3 regions of the Sedimenticola selenatireducens genome follow, and region 1 is predicted to be linked to each of the others. Evidence: predicted binding sites of a transcription regulator. Region 1 holds the regulator's gene; each other region holds the start of a gene.

Region 1 (4,659 bases):
TGGTAATCAGACTACCTTTGCCATATTCGGAGTCGATCTCCACCTGACCGTTCATCTGGGCAATACGGGTCTTGACCACATCCATACCGACACCCCGTCCCGACACATCGGAAATCTCGGTCTTGGTCGAAAAGCCAGCCGCAAAAATCAGGTTATAGCAACCCTTGTCGTCCAGACGGGCCGCCGCCTCTTCATCCATCATGCCTTTTTCAACCGCCTTACGACGCAGCACATTGGGGTCCATGCCTTTGCCGTCGTCGGCGATGGTCAACAGGATATGGTCGCCGGCCTGGGCAGCGGAGAGTACCACCTTACCCTTGCGCGGTTTTCCGGCGGCCTCTCTCTCGTCCGGGCTCTCGATACCGTGATCGACAGCATTGCGCACCAGATGCACCATGGGATCAGACAGCGCCTCGACCAGGTTCTTGTCCAGATCGGTCTCCTCGCCATGCAGTTCAAGATCGATCTCTTTCTTGAGGCTGCGCGCCAGATCCCTGACCACACGGGGAAAACGGCCGAACACCTTTTTCACCGGCTGCATCCGGGTCTTCATTACCGAGTTCTGCAGATCGGATGTCACTACGTCCAGGTTGGCTACCGCTGTGGCAACCTCTTCATCCCCCAGTTTGGCCTTGAGGGTTTCGAGTCGGTTTCGCACCAGCACCAGCTCACCGACCATGTTCATGATCTCATCCAGCCTGGCGGTATCGACACGGATGGTGGTCTCTGCTGCGGCAGGAGGGGACTTGCGCGCCTGTGCTTGCGCACTTTCCGTTTTTTCGGGTGCTTTGGCCGGGGCCGGCCGGCTGATAGTCGGCTTCGGTTTTTCAGACGAGGCCGCTGGCTTTGCCGCAGACTCCGGTTTTCCGACTACCGCACCGGAAGGCTTATTCGCGGCTTCCGCCGAACCATTGATCGCGCCAAATTTGCCTTTGCCATGCAATTCATCGAGAAGCGCATCAAACTCCTCTTCGGTGATATCATCGGATTCGGTAGCCGCCGCTTGGGGGGCAACCACAGCGGATGTCTGTTCACCTGTTGCAGGCAGACCGCCAAACTGACCTTTGCCATGCAACTGGTCCAGCAGATCCTCAAACTCATCTTCCGTAATATCATCACTGCCCGCCGCCAGCGGTTGCGAAGCCGGCGCCGGTTTTGCTGCAGGGGCCTGTGCTGGCGTCCCGCCGTGCTTACCGGTTCCGTGGAGTTGATCGAGCAGCTTTTCAAACTCTTCTTCCGTGATGTCATCACCGCCGAGAGCTGGGTCGGAAAACGACCCTGATGCGGATGCTGTCGCTGTCTCCTCAAGTTCCGCAGTGGCAAATTCCAGCTCTGGTTCCGGTTCTGCTACGACAACCGGTTCCACCGCCTGGACTGTAGACTCTGCAACCGCCTCGCTTTCAGGGATGGCAAGCTGATGCAGCGTCTCGATCAGTCCGGGATCGGCCTCATCCGGCTCTTCACCAGACTGCACCCGGGCAAACATCTCGTTCACCACGTCCAGTACCTGCAGAACGGCATCCATGAGTGCCGCATCCACACGCCGCTGCCCCTGGCGCAATATGTTAAATACATCTTCCGCCCGGTGGCAGACGGTTACCAGCGGGTCAATACTCAGAAACCCCGCACCGCCCTTGATTGTATGGAAGCCACGAAATACCGCGTTTAACAGATCATAATCGTCAGGACGCTGCTCCAGATCCACCAACTGTTCATTCAGCTGCTCAAGTATCTCCCCGGCCTCAACCAGAAAGTCCTGCAGGATCTCGTCATCCATATCAATGGCCATGCTTCGACACCTCTAAAAGCCCAAACTGGATAGCAGGTCGTCCACATCATCCTGTCCACTGACCGTGTCACCCTGGTCAATGCCGGGGATGACCGGCCCCTCCAGTTTTTTTGCATCTTTTTGTTTTTCCGGCAACTTTGAGCCGGATATCCGAACCAGCTGCACCAGCTTGTCTTCCACATCATGCACCAGGGTAATCACCTGCCGGATAATCTGTCCGGTCAGATCCTGAAAATCCTGCGCCATCAGCACTTCGGTCAGATGACCATGCAGCTGTTTCGACCGTTCGGTGGTCAATGCCAGAAAGCCGCCCAGTTCCCTGCTCAATTCCCTGAAGTCATCGACAGAAAGTTCACGATTACAAAACCGCTCCCATTGTTCCGATATGGCGCGTGCCTTCACACCCAGATCATCCGCCAGGGGCAGCCCTGCCTCGACCGCACCTAGCGTGGTATTAGCCGATTTCTCGGTCATGGTAATCACATAAGTGAGTCGCTCACTGGCGTCCGGGATTTCCACCTGGGCCATTTCATTGATGCGCGGGTCAAGCAGGAACTCATTGATCGCTTCATGCAACTCACGGGTCAAGCGCCCAACTTCCAGAAACAGTTTGCTCTCGACACCTTCGGTAAGAAGGGAACTGACATGTGTCGCTTCAGCTTCATTCCCTGCCTCCAGATGCTCTACCAGCTGCTTCGCCAGCATCAGACGTTCATCGTTGTCCATTTATTTCTCCAGACCGATTCGTCATGCTGCCGGTTAGCTGCCTACACGTTCAAAAATCTTGCTGATCTTCTCTTCCAGCGTCACCGCGGTAAATGGCTTGACTACATAGCCATTGACGCCCGCCTGGGCCGCCTCGATGATCTGCTCACGCTTCGATTCGGCAGTGACCATCAACACCGGAAGTTTGACCAGGTTGGGGTCTGCCCGCACCGCTTTCAGCAGATCAATCCCGGTCATGCCCGGCATATTCCAGTCCGTTACCAGGAAATCAAAGTTACCTGACTGCAACATGGGCAAGGCGGTATTACCATCGTCCGCTTCCTGGGTATTGGTGAATCCCAGATCCCGAAGCAGATTCTTAATAATCCGTCGCATTGTGGAAAAATCGTCCACAATGAGAATCTTCATGTTTTTATTCAAGGCAACCTCCAAACTCGATGCCGTTATTCGTTTTCATAGACCGATCAGAGCTCATCTGCATCGGATAACCAATCTGCAAGGCGGGCGCGTAACCGCAGGGTGGCCTGGCTGTGTATCTGGCATACCCTTGATTCGCTAACTCCAAGAACCTGCCCAATCTCTCGCAGGTTCATCTCCTCATCATAATAAAGTGCGATTACCAATCTCTCCCGCTCCGGCAGGCCGGCAATCGCCTCTGCCAGGGCCTTTTTAAAGGCATCCTTCTGCATGCCGTCAAACAGCCCCCCCGCCTGACTGTCACCGCCGTCAATGGGCAATTCACCCACTGCCTGCAGCTCTTCAATACTGAAGATCCGACAGCCCGCCGCATCCTGCAGGATACGATGGTACTGAACCAGGTTCATATCCAGCACTTCCGCCACTTCCACGTCCCGGGCATCACGTCCCTGCTCATTTTCAATAGAGCGCATGGCATCGGCTACCATCCTCGCCTTTCGATGCACGGAACGGGGCGTCCAGTCGCTGCGCCGGATCTCATCCAGCATTGCGCCACGAATACGAATCCCTGCGTAGGTTTCGAAACTGGCTCCCTGGCTGGGGTCATAATTTCTACTCGCCTCAAGCAGCCCGATCATCCCGGCCTGTATCAAATCATCCGCCTGTACGTTGGGCGGCAGGCGATTCATCAGGTGGTAGGCGATACGCTTGACCAGCGGGGCATGCCGGTTAACCAGGGTATCGGCATCCATCTCCTGAATCGCGGTATAACTCGCTAGTCCACTCACCGGCCCATCTCCCCGCCCTGGCTTGTATATTGAATCAGCCGTTCCACGAAGAACTGGAGGTGCCCGCTGGCACCATCCGGTACAGGCCAGTTATCGGCCTTTTGCGCCAGATTCTTGAATATTTTTGCAATATGGCTGCGAGGGTTGGCTTGAACCACAGGTTTTTGCGATTTCACTGCCTTTCTGAGGTTTTCGTCGTATGGAATACTGCCCATGTAGGTAAGCATAACATCCAGGTACTGGTCGGTGACACGGCACATCTTGTTATACAGGTTGCGCCCCTCTTCGGCTGTACGCGTCATATTGGCCAGGATACGAAAGCGATCCAGACCATACTCGCGATTCAACAGTTTGATCATGGCGTAGGCATCGGTAATCGATGCCGGCTCATCACAGACCACCACGATCAGTTCCTGGGCCGCGCGACTGAAACTGACCACCGTATCCGATATACCCGCCGCCGTATCGATAATCAGCACATCCAGATCATTGCCGACATCACTGAAGGCGCGGATCAATCCGGCATGCTCAGCCGCACTCAATTCGGCCATCTGTTGCACACCCGAGGCACCCGGCACCACACGGATGCCCGCAGGCCCCTGCAGCACTACCTCCTCAAGGGAGCGCTCACCACTCAACACATGGGACAGGTCATACTGTGGATGCAGTCCAAGCACCACATCAATGTTGGCCAGTCCGAGGTCGGCATCCAGCAGCATCACTCGACGCCCCATCTCAGCCATGGAGACCGCCAGATTGACCGAGATATTGGTCTTTCCGACGCCTCCTTTACCTCCGGTAACGGCAATTACTCGTACGGGTGTAGGTTGAACCATACGTCTTAATCCTGCTGCTTGATCTGTTATTGCATCAGCCATGAGCATTTGCTCTCGCACCTCCAAGCGCCAGTGCCAGGTATTCATCTGAATACTCTCCCCC
Region 2 (4,659 bases), 120 kb from region 1:
CAGCTCATTCTCCCCAGCCAGCAACTGATTACTCGCATCCCGGTTCAACATGGAGAAGTTGAAAGTATTGGCATCCAGACTACCACCAAAGGAGAGTTGAACACGATTGTCATAACCCGTTGAGCCAGACGTCAATACCAGGGTCTGGTTCCCACTGTCACCCGTGATCAGACCAGCAGTCACCCCTGTGCCGTTAGTCTCCACATTGATCGCCGACTGAATCTCACCCAAGGTCATGGCAGTGGAGAGATCCAGGGTAAAGCTGTCCGACCCCACAGTCAGCGTCAATTCGTCACCCGCCATCCCACCAAAAGTGGTTGATGATGCAACCTCACTGGATCCCAGCTTATGCTGCTGCGCCAGCCGGTTCACTGTAACATTGTAAGAAGAGGTAACGGCATCCGTATCGGAAGATACGGTTAACACACCGCTATCGGATGAGCTGGCCTTGGTGGCCTGAAAGGTATCCGCATCCAGCAGCTTTGTCATGGCACTCTGCAGGGACGAGAGTCCACCCTTCAGGCTGCCATAGGCTGATATCTGGGCCTGCACCTGGGCCTCTTTCTGGTTTAGCCGAGTAAGAGGCTGCTGCTCAACCGCCATCAACTGGGAGACGATGCCTGTAACGTCAAGCCCTGAACCCAGTCCTGGTGATGAGATGGCCATTTGGTTCTCCTGGTAATGCCTACTGAACTCTGTCAGCCCAAGTTAAAATCGCCTTGCTAACTGACGGAGTGAATTGCCTGATTTTTTATCTCTGCGCCAGGCATCTGTTAATCAAATTAAATCCAGTGACGTCCCTGTCACCCGTCCAGAGAATCATGCCTTTGCTTCAAACAGCAGCGATATTCCCTGATTACCTTTAAAAATAGCTTCACTCGTTTCCCTGAGCCTCTGCTGCATATCCAGCACATCTTCAGATGGAATACTCCTCACCATCTCACCAGACTCTTTATCTATAACCTTGATAACGGTCTTTCCACTCTCTTCATCCACTGAGAATTCCAGTTTACGCTGAACAGATTGAGCAAACTGGTTCAACTGTTCAACCGCATTATCAAGCGTCTGTCCATCCATCGCTGCAGTAGGCCTTTGTTCTTCCTTGGCCTCACCCCTGGAAGCGATTTGTGCAGATTGAGCCACCCGCTGGATTTCAGAATTTTCCCGCACCCTTACGGTACTGCTTGCAGCTCCTTTTGATTGCGCGGACAGGCCGCTCAATACACTTTGCGAGATTTCATTCACCATGGCGATCACCTATTTAACGCGGGATGGGGCAATTTTTTCAATGCCCCATCCCTCGCCCAGATTACTGGAGAAGTGACAATACGCTCTGCGGCAGCGCATTCGCCTGGGAAACCATTGCCACACCCGCCTGCTGCAGGATCTGCGAACGGGTCATCGCGGCTGTTTCAGCGGCGAAGTCGGCATCTTGGATGCGGGAACGGGCGGCTGAGAGATTTTCAGACGTCACACTCAGGTTAGCTATAGTTGTTTCAAAACGATTCTGAACTGCACCAAAAGTACTACGAAGGGTACTCACTGAAGACAACGCCGCATCAACGCGAGTAAGAGTTGTATTAGCATTTGCAACCGTCGTTACTGATGATGAACTAAGTGCTGAGTTGCCAAGTGCCATAGAGCCCGTAGTAAATCCAATTGTCGCCGGAGCCGTCCCAGCTACAGCAATTGACTCTGCAGATATGAGACGGAGAGTACCTCCATACGTAGCTGTTGCCGCTGCACCACTTGCACCTGGCGTAAAGTCAGTTGTGGTGTTAACAGCGTTGTTATCACCCTCAATACCCTGAAAACCATCTGTTGTGGTTGTTGTGTTTGTCTGCGAAACCGCTATATTTCTGCCATCACTTGCAGTTAACGTAATTCTGGTATTTGCGCTATCATACGAAGCTGTAACACCCGATGCACTTGCATTTGAGTTGATAAGCGACACAAGCGTATCGGAACTCATCGCACCGTCGGCAGTACCATCATATCCCGTTACAATTGCCACACCATTGAGCGACAGGCTATAACCAGTATTTGTAGCAGATACGGCGTTGGCGGCCAGGTCTAACTGAACCGTCGTATCGGCGACAGCAGTTAACCCACTAATACCAGCCGAATTAATAGCGTCAGCTTTTGAATAGGCACTACCTGCTGTTCGTCCAGCGCCTGTTGAAGAATAGTCCTGTGACGCCCCAACGGTGACGGCGGAATTACTCCCAATGGCTATAGTGACATTACCTGATGCGATAGCACTAGTATTTACACCAGTTCCTTGTGAACCAACTGCCTTAGTGGTATCAAACTGGGTAGTACTATTGACGTAGTCAGCAGTTTTACCAATTGATGTAGTACGCATACTTGTTGCGAGGTTGATTGATATAGTTTCACCAACATTTGCACCAACCTGGAAGCTGGCTGATCCAAAAGTACCATCCAGAATACGTTGATTATTGAACGAAGTTTGCGACGCAACACGGTCTATTTCTGCAAGCAGTTGCTGCACTTCCTCATCAAGTGCCGCCCTGTCAGAAGCACTGTTAGTTGAATTTGCTGACTGTACAGACAATTCACGTACACGCTGTAAATTATTAGTAATCTCACCCAACGCCCCTTCCGCAGTTTGGGAAAGAGATATGCCGTCATTTGAGTTTCTAATTGCCTGATTTAACCCTCTAATCTGGGAAGTCATCCGTTCAGAAATTGCCAAACCAGCCGCATCATCCTTAGCGCTGTTGATACGAAGACCGGAAGAGAGCCGTTCCATGGCTGTAGCCATTGAACTCTGGGATTTGTTCAGATTGCGCTGTGCGGTCAGGGACGCAATATTGGTATTGATAATCTGTGCCATTGTCTTGCTCCTTATTCCCCTTTAGCTACCGCATCGGGTGCCCTCGGGGTCAGGTTGATATTTGGCGGATATATCGGAACAATTTTCTGATATTTACCGCCTCCGATGTTTGTAACGGCCGTATCCAGGGATTCTTTAAGCGAAATAACAAAAAATCTTGCGAATGCCATTACAAAAAATATCCGTTTAATTTTTACATAAAAATCAATCTCGTAGGTCGAATTAGCGACAGCGTAATCCGACAATCAATCCACGCTCCCTGTATCGGAAACCTTGTCGGGTTACGCCTTCAGCTAACACGACCTACAACTTCAGACACGTTGGATGGGCACGTCTTGTGTGCCCACGCCGCGCATTCGGCCCGAGGCGGGCCTCCTACAGGTAATTGAACAGGGAAAGCCCTTTTACCTTCACATAGGCCTGTTGAGCGGCCTGCAGGGCGGTCATCTGGCTCTCAAACCGGGAGATAGCCTCCGTATAGTCCAGATCACGCTCCTCAGAACGGTGGATTTCCAGGTTCAGCTTGAGATCCTCATTCACCGTCTGCTGCTCTTCAATGGAATTCAAACGGCCACCCACGGTGGTTCTGACCTCAATGACATTGTCCATCGCCAGCTGAACATCGGTGATATAGCGATCTACTGATTTCCCGGCCTCCAGATCCGCGGCCAGCAGGTCAAGAGTCTCGAATACACTCCGCTTTGAAGTCACCGGCGCGGTTGCACCTGTTGTCAGACCCGTATTGGCCGTGGTGGCAGTACCGGCGATATTCACCGTCACGCCCGTGCCCCCAACCGCGGTCAGGGTCAGGGTGTCAGGCGGTGCAGTGTTACTCTCGGCCCTTACCCCGGTTTGACCACTGATGGCATTGATGGCATCTCGCAACTGGACCGCTCGCTGCGTCGGATTGGCCGCGAGCGCAAGGCTCCGATACTGATTGCCCCATTGCCGTTGCCACCATCAATGGTGATATCACCTGCAGTGATGGCGGCAGGCGCCGGGTCGGTAGGCGCGGCCACATTGACCGTGGCAATCGGCCCGGTCGCGATATTCATGAACGTATCAAATCCGTTGTCCCCATCCGCCACGGTGCGATCCGAGGCGATCTGCAGTTCCCGTTGGCCACTGTCGCCGTTGTAGCTGTAGACACCCAGGTCATAAGAGAAGGGCCGGGTACCGGACTGATAGCCGGCAAAAACGTACTCGCCCCCGCTGTCCCTCGAATTGGCCATGGAAAACAGCTGATCGCCTATCTGCCTGATTTCAGAGGCAATGGCACTTTTATCAAGCGTCGTTAACACATCATTATTACCCTCTACTGTCAGTTCCCTGACCCGCTGTAACAGATTGGTAATACCATCAAGCGCCCCCTCTTCCGTCTCCAGGCGGGAGGTCAGCCGATCAATATTGCTCTGATACTGGGATAGTGTGTCGACCGCGCGGTTCAGCCCCAATACCCGGGACGCACTCGCCGGATCATCGGAGGGCGTCAACACCCGTCTGCCGGTGGAAAGCTGTTGCTGGGTATCGTTCAGTTCACTCTGCTGCCGGAGCATGGAACTCAGGCTGCGCTCGGTGATCATCTGGGTTGAGATGCGTAACATAGTTACCTCCGGATTGCTCCGATCAGCGAGTCAAACAGGGTATTGGAAACTGTAATCACCTGCGCCGCAGCCTGATAGGCCTGCTGAAACTTGATCAGATTGGCAGCTTCTTCGTCCAAATTGACGCCACTGATCGAAAGGAGCGAATTTTTATGGCGCTCCCGCAGTCCATCGGTGGCATTGAAGTTGACCTCGGCC
Region 3 (4,659 bases), 580 kb from region 1:
ACCCTGGTGGATGATCGTATCGCGAAGTATCCCTCGCCTGGTGAGATCAATAGTCAGATCGGTGATCCGGCTGCCGCTATCGCCCGGGTGTTGGCCCACTATCAGGAGCAGGCGCTGTCGGTGGATTACACCGACGGTATCAGTGTTGATATGGCGCAGTGGCGGTTTAATCTGCGCAGTTCGAATACTGAACCGGTCGTCAGACTAAACCTGGAAACCCGGGGGGATATACGCTTGATGCGTGAGAAGTGCGAAGAGGTATTGAATCTGCTGAGGTCAGCCGATAATTAGGGGCTGATTGGTTAGAGAGGACGGCAGACAATACAAAAGCCCGCCCCGTGCAATCTCGGGAGCGGGCTTTTTGCTGTCTGGATGCAGGTCGACCCGGCATCCCGTTGGTGTTTTATTCGCTTGCCGCAGTTTCGGTGGTAGCGGCAGCCATTGCAGCCGATTTCCGGGCTGCGGTCTTGCGCGGACGACGTTTGGCGCTTGCCTTCCGCTTCTTCTTGGGGGCATTGGCCTTGGTCCAGTCGCTTTCGAATTTTTCCAGTGCCTTCTGTTGCGCGGCAGACTTCTTCTGTGTGTCGCTCGCTTCTTTGAGAGCCTGTTTGGCGTTTTTCATCTGCTCACGCAGCTCGGATACCTTTTGACCTGCGATACGCAGCGCCTCGCGTGACTTTTCTACCTGTTTCTTTGCGGCTGCGGTACGGTTGGTGGTGGCCTTTTCCGCTGCAGCGTTCTTTTTATCGCGCAGTACCGCCTGTCTGGCTACCGCCTTATCCAGTTGGCCCTTGATTTTTTCTACACTCTTTTGTGCCTGTGCCGCGTCTTTTTCGTAAAGCTTGGTCAGTTGAGCTTGTGATTTGGCAATTGACTGTTCGAGTTGTGCTACAGGAGAGATGCTGGGTGCTGCCTTCTTGGCGGCAGTAGTTTTTGTTGCACGGGCTGCCGTTTTTTTAGCAACGCGTTTTTTTGTGGTTCTTGCTTTTTTCGTGACCATCTGAGGTTCCCCATAAGAGTGTATGAAATGCGACGGGTAGTTGAGTATCCCACAGATCGAATATTGCCAAAGTTGAATACTGTTGCCAATACTTTATTTGGAAATTATGAAAAATATTCAATAGTTTTACAGATAATAGCGATACCTTACTTAAACAACGCGCAATAATTTTATGATTTCTTCGTCAAGACTAAATTAGCAATCACCCTTGCTAAATCAAATTCAGCGCCTTGGAATACTCTGGTCGCCCGTTTTACCAGTGTGGTATTAGGATAAATCGGGTCGATGAAACAGTAACCGGGTTCAAGTTATGATGAGGTCGGTCGCTAGACTATTTCGAGCATGGTGGAGTGGAGAGACTGTTGGTTCCTGCCCATCGTCGTCGTTAACTCAATAACACACGTATTGTTTGTGACTACTGAAAATTCAAATCAGCAAAAAAATCAAAACAGGACACAACAGCGCATGCTGCTGTTTACCCTTTTTGGTCGCCAGGTATTCGGCATCAATGTTCTGAAGATTAAGGAGATCATCCCCTACCATGCGATGAACACACTTCCCGGGGCCAATCCTGCGATTATTGGCATCGCCCGTCTGCGTGGACAGCCATTCCCGGTAATTGATCTTTCCAGTGCATTGGGTATGACTACAACCAAGGATGTAGCGGAATTTGCCGATTGTTCAATCATTATTTCAGAATTCAATCGTTCTCTGCAGGGCTTTCTGGTTAAAAAAGTGGATAAGATAATTCCGCTTGGGTGGGATGCCATACAACCTCCACCGGCTTCGTCTGGACGCTTTAATTACATAACGGGTGTGATTAATATCGACGATAAGATTGTAGAGGTGATTGATGTTGAGCGCGTGCTGAATGAGGTTGCACCACCCAAGGACAGCACCGGAAAGGGTGTTAGCCTCTCGGATGAACAACTTGAGCTGTTGCGCAGAAAGTTGATCCTTGTGGTGGATGACTCCGGGCTTGCCAGAAAGCAGGTCTCCCAGACTCTGGCGATGATTGGTATAGATCCGGTGATGGCCAACGACGGTAAAGAGGCCCTGCAATTATTGCACGCACTGCATGCAGAAGGGCGTACTGTTGATCTGATCATTTCGGATATCGAGATGCCTGAGATGGATGGTTACACGCTGACTCGGGAACTGCGCAAGGATCAGGATTTCGCTTCGGTTTATATACTGCTCCATACCTCGCTGGCAGGCGCCGTCAGTAAGGAGTATGCCACGGCCAGCGGGGCAAATGCCGCCTTGACGAAGTTTGTTACCGAAGAGTTGGCTGAAGCGGTTCTGGAGGGACTGGGTCAGGATCACTGAAGCAGATACCGGAAAACCGGTGTTTTCTACTTCGCCCGAAAAGGGGGGTAGGGGTACACTTGTACAATATTTCACCGACCCGGATCCCAACTAACCCATGAACGTCAAACCCTATGCAGAGCGAATCCGTATACGTGGATTGGTTCAGGGCGTCGGTTTCAGGCCGACGGTCTGGAATTTTGCCAATCACTGCAAATTGCTCGGTGCGGTATGGAATGACGCCGAAGGTGTTCTGATCGATGCCATTGGCTGTAAATCTGCAATAGATCGACTGATCAAATTAATCACACAACAACCACCGCCACTGTCCAAGATCGATGCTGTCGAACGACAGCCGCTTGCATTGCTGGATAGACCGGCATACACCCGGTTTGAGATCATTGAAAGCAGAGGGGGCGAGATCCGTACCGGTATTGTTCCCGATGCGGCTACCTGCGATGCCTGCCTGCAGGATATCCATCAGCCACATAACCGGCGTTATCACTACCCGTTTACAAACTGTACCCATTGCGGCCCCAGACTCTCCATTGTGCGCGCGATCCCTTATGACCGGGCGACTACCAGTATGGCGGTATTTCAACAATGCAAGGCTTGCCTGGCAGAATACCGTGATCCAGCGGATCGACGCTTTCATGCACAACCTAATGCCTGTCCGGCGTGTGGTCCGCGGGTCTGGCTGGAAGATGTCGCAGGCAAAGCGTTGCATGAGGGAAGTGACAAGGGACCGCTTGAGCTTGCGGCCAAACTTCTACGCTCCGGCGCTATCCTGGCGATCAAGGGAATCGGCGGCGTGCATCTCGCCTGTGATGCGGGGAATGAACAGGCCGTTGCGACACTGCGCTCAAGGAAACGACGCTACCACAAGGCCTTTGCCTTGATGGCGACCGACCTGGCAATGATCCGCCGTTATGCCGACGTCAGTGATCAGGAGGAGGCTCTGCTGAAAAGTAGCGCCGCACCTATTGTGATTCTGCGGCAGGGAGGGGAGGAAACGCTCGCGCCTGCGATCGCCCCGGGGCGGCGATCTCTTGGTTTTATGCTGCCCTATACGCCCTTGCATCATCTATTGATGGGGCGGTTGGCGCGACCGATTGTGCTGACATCCGGCAATCTGTCGGATGAGCCGCAGGTAATCTCGAATAACGCTGCTCATGATCGTCTGTCGGCTATTGCCGATTACTGGCTTCTGCATGACCGGGAGATTGTGAATCGCCTGGATGATTCGGTGGTTCGGGTGATGGATGGTGATGCCAGATTATTGCGCCGGGCGCGTGGCTATGCGCCTGCGCCTATCACTTTGCCTGATGAGTTCAGGGGAACCCCACCGATACTTGCCCTGGGTGGTGAACTGAAAAACACCTTCTGCCTGATGAAGGACAACCAGGCCATTCTCTCCCAGCATATGGGCGATCTCGAGAACGGCGCCACCATCAAGGAATATCATCGCTCCCTGGAACTCTATGGTCAACTGTTCCAACATGACCCGGCGGTAGTGGTGGTCGACTATCATCCCAATTATCTCTCGACCCAGTGGGGCCAGCAGATGGCTGAGGAGCGTAAGATCCATCTGGAATCCGTTCAGCACCATCATGCGCATATAGTCGGCTGTATGGCGGAGCATGGCAGGGGTTTGGATCAAGCGGATGTTTTGGGTGTTGCGCTCGATGGTCTTGGCATGGGGGAGGACGGTGCCCTGTGGGGCGGCGAGTTCCTGAGAGTCAATTATCGTGAATTTCAACGCCTGGGTTACTTCAAACCCACGGCCATGCTGGGGGGCGCCAAGGCGATGCATGAACCCTGGCGCAATACGCTCGCCCACCTGTTGAGTGAATTCGCCTGGGATCGTCTGTCAAATGATTATGGCGAACTGGAGATTATGCGCTTTCTCAACAGCAAGCCGATTGCCAACCTGCAGCAGATGTTTGAGCGAGGGCTGAATTCACCACTGGCTTCCTCTTGTGGCAGACTGTTTGATGCGGTCGCCGCTGCTATCGGGATCTGCCGGGAGCAGGCGAGCCACGAAGGACAGGCCGCCATTGAGATGGAGGCCCTGATTGACCATGAGTTTTTGGAGGGGCAGGAAACAGGATATGGATACCGGATGGAATGGATTGGCGGGCAGTGCGTGCTGGGCTGGCAACCACTGTGGCACGCCTTGCTTAAGGATCTTTGGCGGGATGTGGCACCGGGGGTCATAGCCGCCAGGTTTCATCAAGGATTGATCCAGGCGCTAACAGAGACGGCGCTGCAGCTTTGCCGACAACAGCGGTTGAATACCGTGGTACTCTCAGGAGGCGTATTCCAGAACAGGATTCTACTTGAGGGCGTGA

What was found. Region 1 encodes FliA, which starts transcription of late flagellar genes. Its sites were predicted from a motif close to GCTAAAGTTNNNNNNNNNNCNGCCGATA; they were not measured.
Region 2: a site for FliA is predicted at 2,970-2,997, ahead of ACHZBF_RS04260 (flagellin N-terminal helical domain-containing protein). Genes of this name have one in related genera too.
Region 3: a site for FliA is predicted at 1,302-1,329, ahead of ACHZBF_RS07570 (chemotaxis protein). Genes of this name have one in related genera too.

The regions. Positions count from the first base shown of each region.
Region 1 covers NZ_CAXXYC010000003.1:246,916-251,574, reverse strand. The annotation lists gene ACHZBF_RS04845 (chemotaxis protein CheA) at 1-1,789, opposite strand, end outside; gene ACHZBF_RS04840 (protein phosphatase CheZ) at 1,802-2,515, opposite strand; gene cheY (chemotaxis response regulator CheY) at 2,549-2,923, opposite strand; gene ACHZBF_RS04830 (RNA polymerase sigma factor FliA) at 2,980-3,720, opposite strand; gene ACHZBF_RS04825 (MinD/ParA family protein) at 3,717-4,556, opposite strand; gene flhF (flagellar biosynthesis protein FlhF) at 4,591-4,659, opposite strand, start outside.
Region 2 covers NZ_CAXXYC010000003.1:131,192-135,850, reverse strand. The annotation lists gene fliD (flagellar filament capping protein FliD) at 1-666, opposite strand, end outside; gene ACHZBF_RS04265 (flagellar protein FlaG) at 820-1,248, opposite strand; gene ACHZBF_RS04260 (flagellin N-terminal helical domain-containing protein) at 1,310-2,857, opposite strand; gene ACHZBF_RS04255 (flagellin) at 3,233-3,742, opposite strand; gene flgL (flagellar hook-associated protein FlgL) at 3,700-4,461, opposite strand; gene flgK (flagellar hook-associated protein FlgK) at 4,464-4,659, opposite strand, start outside.
Region 3 covers NZ_CAXXYC010000003.1:831,401-836,059, forward strand. The annotation lists gene ACHZBF_RS07560 (phosphohexomutase domain-containing protein) at 1-291, shown strand, start outside; gene ACHZBF_RS07565 (hypothetical protein) at 404-1,000, opposite strand; gene ACHZBF_RS07570 (chemotaxis protein) at 1,466-2,329, shown strand; gene hypF (carbamoyltransferase HypF) at 2,427-4,659, shown strand, end outside.